Regions from separate parts of the Streptomyces sp. NPDC012466 genome, predicted to be linked through region 2. Evidence: riboswitches for the same ligand, from Rfam matches in the RefSeq annotation. Region 2 holds a riboswitch; each other region holds the start of a gene.
The links. Region 2 has a riboswitch for cyclic di-AMP ahead of ACFY9E_RS07015 (peptidoglycan DD-metalloendopeptidase family protein). Riboswitches for the same ligand answer to the same signal wherever they lie in the genome.
Positions count from the first base shown of each region.

Region 1: linked by a shared signal. The riboswitch ahead of ACFY9E_RS21425 (NlpC/P60 family protein) and the one ahead of ACFY9E_RS07015 (peptidoglycan DD-metalloendopeptidase family protein) in region 2 are both predicted to bind cyclic di-AMP.
Region 3: linked by a shared signal. The riboswitch ahead of ACFY9E_RS36370 (transglycosylase SLT domain-containing protein) and the one ahead of ACFY9E_RS07015 (peptidoglycan DD-metalloendopeptidase family protein) in region 2 are both predicted to bind cyclic di-AMP.
Region 4: linked by a shared signal. The riboswitch ahead of ACFY9E_RS25665 (NlpC/P60 family protein) and the one ahead of ACFY9E_RS07015 (peptidoglycan DD-metalloendopeptidase family protein) in region 2 are both predicted to bind cyclic di-AMP.

Region 1 covers NZ_JBIBEQ010000005.1:519,233-521,421, reverse strand. Annotated here, with positions in the region: gene ACFY9E_RS21430 (DUF6328 family protein) at 1-506, opposite strand, end outside; gene ACFY9E_RS21425 (NlpC/P60 family protein) at 588-1,061, opposite strand; cyclic di-AMP (ydaO/yuaA leader) riboswitch at 1,065-1,277, opposite strand; gene ACFY9E_RS21420 (hypothetical protein) at 1,614-1,922, opposite strand; gene ACFY9E_RS21415 (ATP-dependent Clp protease proteolytic subunit) at 1,935-2,189, opposite strand, start outside.
Region 2 covers NZ_JBIBEQ010000001.1:1,596,383-1,598,571, forward strand. Annotated here, with positions in the region: gene ACFY9E_RS07010 (FCD domain-containing protein) at 1-215, opposite strand, end outside; gene ACFY9E_RS07015 (peptidoglycan DD-metalloendopeptidase family protein) at 404-1,192, opposite strand; cyclic di-AMP (ydaO/yuaA leader) riboswitch at 1,205-1,369, opposite strand; gene ACFY9E_RS07020 (insulinase family protein) at 1,562-2,189, opposite strand, start outside.
Region 3 covers NZ_JBIBEQ010000013.1:167,636-169,824, reverse strand. Annotated here, with positions in the region: gene ACFY9E_RS36375 (polyprenyl synthetase family protein) at 1-241, opposite strand, end outside; cyclic di-AMP (ydaO/yuaA leader) riboswitch at 744-919, shown strand; gene ACFY9E_RS36370 (transglycosylase SLT domain-containing protein) at 925-1,704, shown strand; gene ACFY9E_RS36365 (Cof-type HAD-IIB family hydrolase) at 1,668-2,189, opposite strand, start outside.
Region 4 covers NZ_JBIBEQ010000007.1:172,191-174,379, reverse strand. Annotated here, with positions in the region: gene pcrA (DNA helicase PcrA) at 1-378, opposite strand, end outside; cyclic di-AMP (ydaO/yuaA leader) riboswitch at 693-866, shown strand; gene ACFY9E_RS25665 (NlpC/P60 family protein) at 874-2,046, shown strand; gene ACFY9E_RS25660 (hypothetical protein) at 2,125-2,189, shown strand, end outside.

The sequences.
Region 1 (2,189 bases), on a different contig from region 2:
GTCCCCGCCGTGCCGTCCGTCTCCGAACGCAGACCCGCGCGCCGCACCAGCCGCGGGAGCAGCCCCCACAGGCCGGCACAGACCAGGAAGGTCGCGACGCCCGCGGCGACACCGCCGGTCCGGCCCGTGGTCACATCGACCACCAGCAGCACGGAACCGCTGAACGCGAACACCAGCACACACAGGCCGGTGGTGGCCAGGCGCGAGGAGACCTGCACGATGCGGGGCTTGGCGCCCTGCTGGAAGAGGGAGCGGTGCAGCGCGGCCGGCGCGGTGAAGAGCGCGGCGGCGAGGACCGCCAGCAGCAGGGTGATGACGTAGGTGACGCGCTGGACCGTGTCGAGGTCCCCGAAGCGCGAGGTGAAGGCGAGCGACAACAGGAAGGCGAAGAGGATCTGCACGCCCGTCTGGGTGACGCGCAGTTCCTGGAGCAGCTCGACGAAGTTGCGGTCGGCACGTTGCAGCGGAGTCTCGTTGCGCGCGGTGCAGGGACGGTGCTCGGCCATGGAGCGACGGGTATCCACACAAGCCCGTGTCACGCTCCGGCGTGCGGCGGCGCGTCAGGACGCCGCCGCACGCCGGGCGGATCACTTCACGCGCCCGTACCAGACGCTCTTGGTCCAGATCTTCTGGAGCCGCACCACGTCCCCGCTCTTCGGGGAGTGCCAGAGCTTGTTCTTACCCGCGTAGATACCGACGTGGTACACGTTGCTGCCCGAGTGGAAGAACACCAGGTCTCCGGCCTTGCGGTTCTTGCTGGAGATGTGGCGGGTCTTGTTGTACTGCTGGGCAGCCGTGCGGGGGAGCTTCTTGCCGGCCTTCTTGAACGAGTAGAGCGTGAGCCCGGAGCAGTCGAACCGGTGCGGACCCGTGGCCCCGTACTTGTAGGGCGCACCCTTCTTCGAGGCCGCTATCTGGAGCGCCTTGGTCGCCGGCGTGGCTGCCGCGGCCTCCGAGGAGAACCCGGGGGCCACGATCGAGCCGCCCACCGCGGCGATGGTGAGAGCCGAGGCCGTGCCGGCCCGAACCATGAGCGACGGGACACGATTGAGCGCAGTCATGCGCAACCCTTCGTCAGCCGCCTGTGAAGGATGACCTGTCGGATTCGGGCTGGCGAAGTTGCCCGGCCGCTGACGCGGCTTCACCCCAAGGGCTGCTCGGGCTCGGTCATGGCGTGACCGTCCCGGCGACCCGTCGTGCTTGGGTCCTCCACTCCTGCCGATCCACTTCTGTCGACCGGTCATCCGGGCGGCGGCAGGACTCGGCGTCCGCCCGGATCGCCCCGCCACAGCGGCGGGGGCTTGTCGTCAGACAGGGATCTTGGCTCATCACTGTCCGGATTTCCCAACGGAACCGCGTATTTGTGTTGTTACTCACCACTCACCCGTTCGGGTGGACACGTGTGCGTTCGCGCCACTGTCCACGGGTTCGCGGACCGCCGGACCAGCGACGGAATGCCCCATTCCGTCCCGTGGCTACGCGCGTTGCGCAACCGGGACGGCCCCAAAACTGGTCTCCCGCCTACTCCGAACAGGGGTACGTCATTTGGTCCGTTTCGACTCAGGTCCGGACGGTCCACGGTCGGATCGGGCGTCCGGGGCGACGACTCCGCGTCAACTGACGGACTCCGGGGGCAGGGTGAGCCGGGCCGTGCGCCGCTCGCCGTCCAGCACCCGCAGCGCACGGGCCAGGGTGCCGGCGTGCAGCTCCGTCTCGCCCCGCTGATGCATGAGGGCCAGCGCGTCGCGCAGCGCGGCCGCCTTGCCGACCAGGGCCTGGGCGGCACGCAGTCCGCGGTAGGTGTCGCCGTCCTGCGCCGGGTTGATGCGGCCCAGCAGGTCGACGACCTCGAGGTAACGGTCGATCAGTTCCGCCTCGGCCCGCGTCAGGGCCGGCAGCGGCGGCAGTTCGGGCGGGAGCATCGGGGCCTCACCTCACCGTCCGGCCGGCGGGACCGGGGTGGCCTTGCGGTGCGGAATGATCCCGTCCACCAGGCCGTACTCCACCGCCTCCCGAGCGGTGAGAATCCTCTCCCGCTCGATGTCCCTGCCGATCTGCTCCCGGCTGCGGCCCGTGTGCCGGGCGAGCAGCTCCTCCGTTCGGAGCCGTGTGCGCGTCAACTCGTCCGCCTGGATGGCCAGATCGCTCGCCTGCCCCCGGACCGGCTCGGGCAGTGCGGGCTGATGGAT
Region 2 (2,189 bases):
TGCTCGGTGGGTTCGGCCACGCACGCGCCCGCGTGCCGCCGGGTCACCACGAAGCCCTCGGCCTCCAGGGTGCGCAGCGCCTCGCGGACGGGGACCCGCGAGACCCCGTAGCGGCGCGCGAGGAGTTCTTCGGTGAGCCGGCTGCCGCGCGCGTGGACACCCGCGACGATGTCGTCCCGGATGGCCGTGCACACCGAGTGCGCGGGAATACGCATGACCGACCTCCGCTTAATCCCCGTGAAACGCCGGCGAGCGGCGCGTGTTCCGTGACTCTATTGCAATGAGCCGGAATTTCCGACGGCAAGCGGGAATCCATGCATATTTTTTGGACAGCCGGCCGCCGTAAACGCCGAAAGCCCCGGCTCGGGGAGCCGGGGCTTCGGGGACGGCGAACAGGTGTCGGTCAGACGTTCACGCCGTGCGAGCGGAGGTAGGCGACCGGATCGATGTCCGAGCCGTACTCGGGGCTCGTACGGGCCTCGAAGTGCAGGTGCGGGCCGGTGACGTTGCCGGTCGCGCCGGACAGGCCGATCTGCTGGCCGGGAGTGACCTGCTGGCCCACCGAGACGCCGATGGAGGACAGGTGACCGTACTGGGTGTACGTCCCGTCGTTCATCTTGATCACGACCTGGTTGCCGTAGGAGCCGCCCCAGCCGGCCTCGACGACGGTGCCCGCGCCGACCGCGTGGACGGAGGTGCCGGTGGCGGCGTGGAAGTCGACGCCGGTGTGGCTGCCGGAGGACCACAGGCCGCTGCTGGCCTTGTAGCCGGTGGAGACGTACGAGCCGGAGATGGGGGCCACGTAGGCGTTGAGGCGCTTGCGCTCGGCCTCGCGGGCGGCGCGCTCCTTGGCCTCACGGGCCTTCTCGGCCGCTTCCTTGGCCTTCTTGGCGGCCTCCGCGGCCCGCTTGCGGGCGGCCTCCTCGGCCTTCTGCTTGGCGGCGGCCTCGTCGGCGGCCTGCTGCTGCGCGATGGCCTGGGCGTCGATCTGCTGGGCCACGGTGTCGCCCATGGTGACGACCGGGGTGAGGCCCGTCTGCTCGGCGGTGGGCTCGGCGGCGAAGGCCGCGGGGGCCGCCACGGTGCCGATCACGCCGGTGGTGGCGAGGGCCGCGACGCCCGCCGCGCGGGCGGTGCCGCGCTGGATCCTGCTGGGACGACGGTGCTTCCCGGTGGCGCGAGTGAACGCCATGTGGTGGCTGGTCCTTTCCTTCCCTCTCGCCTACCGGGTTAGCTGACGGGTTCGGAGCAGGAAGGTCTCCTACGGACTCCCTCGCGACTCGCGCGGGCGCCCGATTCACCCCAGGGACTGCGATGGGTCCCCGGCTCCCCTGGCTCGCGCCGTACGGGGACTCGGCGATGACTGTCCGGTGCCGCGGGTGCGGCGCACTGCCTGACGAACAGCCCGGATGACGCTAAGCGGCGCCACTTTCAATTCCCAAACGAATCCCGGCTTTTGTAGCGCATCCCACAGGGCAGACGGGCAACCTCCGTATCAATTCGGGCATAAAGGGGCCCTGGTGCCTGGGAAGGCGACCAGGGCCCCTGCGCGCGCGTGCCGCTACTCGGCGGCGACGACGGTGACTTCGCCGATGCCGAGGGCCTCGACCGGCGCCTTGATCTGCGCCGCGTCGCCGACGAGGACGGTCACCAGGCGGTCCACCGGGAACGCGCTCACGGCCGCCGCGGTGGCCTCCACGGTGCCCGTGGCGGCGAGCTGCCGGTACAGGGTGGCCTGATAGTCGTCGGGCAGGTGCTGCTCGACCTGGTCGGCCAGCGTGCTCGCGACCGCCGCCGCCGTCTCGTACTTCAGCGGCGCCACGCCGACCAGGTTCTGCACGGCGACGTCCCGCTCGGCGTCGGTCAGACCTTCGGCGGCGAGGGTGCGCAGCACCGTCCAGAGATCCTCCAGAGCGGGGCCGGTGTTGGGCGTGTCCACGGAACCGCTGATGGCGAGCATCGCGGCACCCGTGCCGTCCGGAGCGGACCTGAGGACCTGGCCGAACGCCCGCACGCCGTAGGTGTAGCCCTTCTCCTCGCGCAGGACGCGGTCCAGGCGGGAGGTGAGGGTGCCGCCGAGGCAGTAGGTGCCGAGCACCTGCGCGGGCCACACGCGGTCGTGCCGGTCCGGGCCGATCCGGCCGATCAGCAGCTGCGTCTGGACGGCGCCCGGGCGGTCCACGATGACG
Region 3 (2,189 bases), on a different contig from region 2:
CGGCCGACGGCACGATGCCGGGTGCGTGCCGGTCGCCGAACTGGGCGGAGAGCATCACGAGCAGCGGACGGAACCGCTTGCCGCCGGCCCGCACCAGGTGCTGGGCGGCCTCCGTGATGAAGGGCACCTCACTCTTGGTGGCCTCGAGCAAGCCTTCCTCGACAGCCGTCAGTCCGGCCTGGACATCGGCTTCCAGAGCCTGGTCCCGCACGCTCAGCCCGAACGGCCCGACGTCGGTCACGAGGGGTCTCCTGTCTGCTGTGTCTGCCGGTGATTACGCGGTTTGTCGATAGGTCGCTGCCCTCACTCGAGTCAGCGTATCCGGTCACGTTTCGATCACCGCCAGCGCCCATGGTTACAGGCCGGGTGGTATCCGATCACGACCGCTATGTTTTCGATCAACCCATAAGAACAGATATTTATCGACTTACCCAGAGGTAGCGAGGTATGCACGATTTGCCGTTTTGAGTAAGCGAATTCCCCTTGGTGGAAATTGCCCCTCGGGCTCGTGATCAGTGAGTTGAATCACTTCGTCCGCTTTTCCGTCCCACCCTCGCGCCGACCCGTACCCCCTTCCCCCGAAAGCCAGTTGAGCCTTGGCTCTCGCAAAGGATCAAGCGGCCCAAACACCCCCGACCAAGGTCATCCGCGTGATATGTGACTGAGGTGCTTGTTCCCGACATGTGCTCTCGCATACGTTCCCGGCCTGTCCGGCGGACGCCTAATCCTGCCGCCGCCCGGACTCCCCACAGGAACCGACTCACTCACGCAGGGCAGGAGCGGGGGACCCAGGTCAGTCGCCGGGCCGCACAGCGGCACGGCTCGGGGTGAAGCCGCGCACGGCACACAGCGCCGTACGCGGCCGGGCACCTCCCGGCCCGAACCCGACAGCTCACCTCGCAGGCGCCGGAGAGGAATAACGCCATGCCCGGACGAGGCAAGCACCGTCGCCCCAGAACCAACCCGCTGACCCGAGGCCTCATCGCCGCCGGTACCGGCGGAGCCGCACTCACCCTCCCGCTCCTCGGCGCCACCCACGCGAGTGCCGCCGAGCCCCAGAGCGCACCCGCCGCCGCACAGTCCGTGCCGCGGACGGCCCAGCCCGCCAAGTCCCTCACGTACACCGTGACCAAGGGCGACTCGCTCGCCCGTATCGCGGACAAGTACGACGTCTCGGGCGGCTGGAAGCAGCTCTACAAGGACAACCGCGCCGCCGTCGGCGACAACCCGAAGCTGATCCACCCGGGTCTGAAGCTGAAGGTGAAGACCACCAAGACGCACGCCGCGAAGAAGACCGCGACCCCGTCGTCCGCCCCGGCCAAGCCGGCCGCGAAGCCCGCCACGGGCGTCGCCCAGGCCACCCAGGCGTCCGCGAAGACCTACGCGAACAACCTCGACGGCTGGATCCGCGAGGCGCTGGACATCATGGCGCAGAAGGGGATCCCCGGGTCCTACGACGGCATCTACCGCAACATCATGCGCGAGTCGTCCGGCAACCCGCTGGCGATCAACAACTGGGACTCGAACGCCGCCGCGGGCACCCCGTCCAAGGGTCTGCTCCAGGTCATCGACCCGACCTTCGCCGCGTACCACGTCCCCGGCACCTCCTTCGACCCGTACGACCCGGTCGCCAACATCACCGCGGCCTGCAACTACGCGGCCGACCGCTACGGCTCGATCGACAACGTCAACGGCCCGTACTGAGCCGTCCCGCCCAGCAGTCGCTCGAGGACGACGGCGATGCCGTCGTCCTCGTTCGACAGGGTGACCTCGTCGGCCACGGCCTTGAGTTCGGGATGTGCGTTGGCCATCGCGACACCGTGGCCGGCCCAGTCGAACATCGGGATGTCGTTGGGCATGTCGCCGAAGGCGATGGTGTCCGCCGGCCGCAGCCCCAGATGCTCGGCGGCCAGCGCCAGCCCCGTCGCCTTGGTGATCCCGCACGGCTGGAGCTCCACCGTGCCGGGCCCCGACATCGTCACCGTCGCCAGCGAGCCGACCACCGAGCGGGCCGTCGCCGCCAGCTCGTCGTCCGACAGATGGGGATGCCTCAGCAGCACCTTGCTGATGGGCTCGCCCCACAGGTCGTCGCGCCGGTCGACCCGCACCGCGGGCAGGGTCGGGTGCGGCATCAGATAACCCGGCTCGATCAGCGTGAGCCCGTCGACCCCGTCCTGGTCGACCGCCGC
Region 4 (2,189 bases), on a different contig from region 2:
GGTGAAGGTGATCGCGAGGATCTGGCCGGGGTGCACGTCGCGCTCGGCGAGGAGGTGGGCGATGCGGTGCGTGAGCACGCGGGTCTTGCCGGAGCCGGCGCCGGCCACGATGAGCAGCGGGGAGCCGGAGTGGACGACGGCGGCGCGCTGGTTGTCGTTCAGCCCCTCCAGGAGGGTGGCGGTGTCCACCACCGGGCGGGGGGCGCCGTCCCGGTAGTAGGCGTCCCGGTCCGGGGGCACGTCGAACTTCCCGCCGAACAGATCGTCCGGAATCGACTCCGGTACGTGATCGTCCTCGGGTGGCGGCGGGGGCTCGTCCGCGGGGCCCCGCTGGGCCTGGAGGTTCGCCAGGAAGTTGTCGTCAAAGAGGCTGCTCATCGCTCTCCGAGTCTAGGGCGCCCCACTGACAGCCCGCCGCCGCCCTGGAAACATCGCCGCGCGCCCGGGCTCCCGCCGGCCACCCGGCGGCGCATTATCGCCCTGCATGACGGCGTGATCACAGGCTGCTACGACCCACCCAATTACGGATGATTCACGACCAAACTCCCTCGATCGGTCACCGTGTGCAACGTTCATGAGGAAGGTCACGAAAATGTATCGGGCATATCACCCATCAACCTTCACAGGGGCCACACGAATTGGCTACGGTGCGACCAGGCCGCATGACCCCCACCGGCGAACGTCGCCGGGCCGCGCGGCCTCCGCCGAGTCCGATGTGCCGCTACGGCAGCCGGAGCCGGGGACCCAACCGTGAACCTGGGGTGAATCGGCCCGACTCCCTGCGCGGAGAAGGCCGTAGGGCAACCCTTCCGAACCATCCGCCCGAACCCGACAGCTAACCCGGTAGGCGGAACGTGGAAGGAGTCGCCTCCCTTGGCGTCGCACCGCAAGTCGCGTCCTACGGGTACGCGCGTGGCAGGCATACGGACCCCCGCCCTCGCAACGGCGGCCCTCACCTCCGTGGCCCTGCTGTCCCAGTCGGCCAACGCCACCCCCGAGGCCGACGGCAAGCCCAGCCTGGAGGAAGTCGAGAAGAAGGTCGACGACCTGTACCGCCAGGCCGAGTCGGCGACCGACAAGTACAACGCGGCCAAGGAGAAGACCGCGAAGCAGCGCAAGCGCGTCGACACCCTCCTGGACGACGTGGCCCAGCGCACACAGAAGCTCAACGAGGCGCGCGATCAGCTCGGTTCCTACGCCTCCGCCCAGTACCGCACCGGTGTCGCCGCCCCGGACACGGCGACGTTCCTGCTCGCGGACACCCCGCAGGACTACTTCGACCAGGCCCAGCTGATGGACCGGATGACGGGCCGTCAGAAGGTCGCGGTCGACGACTACGTCACGCAGCAGTCCGAGACGATGAAGAAGCGTCAGGAGGCCACCGAGAGCCTGGAGACGCTCACCGAGTCGCAGGGCGATCTGAAGACGGCCAAGGCCACCGTCCAGCGCAAGCTCGCGGACGCGCGCGAGCTGATGTCGAGGCTGACCGCCGAGGAGAAGGCGCGGCTCGCGGCGATCGAGAGGGAGAAGCGGGAGGAGGCCGCCCGCAAGGCCGATGAGCTGGCCCGGCAGCAGGCCGCGCGGCAGAAGGCACAGGAAGAGGCTGCCCGGCAGCAGGAGAGCGGCTCGTCGGGGTCGTCGGGCACCGGTTCGTCCACCTCGACGGTCCCGGCCGACTCCTCGTACGCCACCAAGGCCGACAAGGCGCTCGCCTTCGCGCGCGCCCAGATCGGCAAGCCGTACGTGTGGGGCGCCGTCGGCCCCGGTTCCTACGACTGCTCCGGCCTCACCCAGGCCGCCTGGAAGGCCGCGGGCGTCGACCTGCCGCGCACCACCTACGACCAGGTCGACGCCGGCACCACGGTGCCGCTCTCCCAGGCCCAGCCCGGCGACCTGGTCTTCTTCTACGACGACGTCACCCACGTCGGGATCTACATCGGCAACGGCATGATGATCCACGCCCCGAAGCCCGGCACGTACGTGCGTGAGGAGTCGATCTACTACGACGGCGAGTCGGCCGTCCACAGCGTGGTGCGGCCGGCCTGAGAGGTCTCCTCGCGATTTTGAGGGGCACGCGCGCGTGCCCCTCTCGTCGCGCGTCCGACGCTCTCTAGCATCGGCACCATGTCCGGTCCCTCCCCGTTTGCCACCTGGTGGGCGACGTATGCGCTGGCGACCGGTGTCGTGTC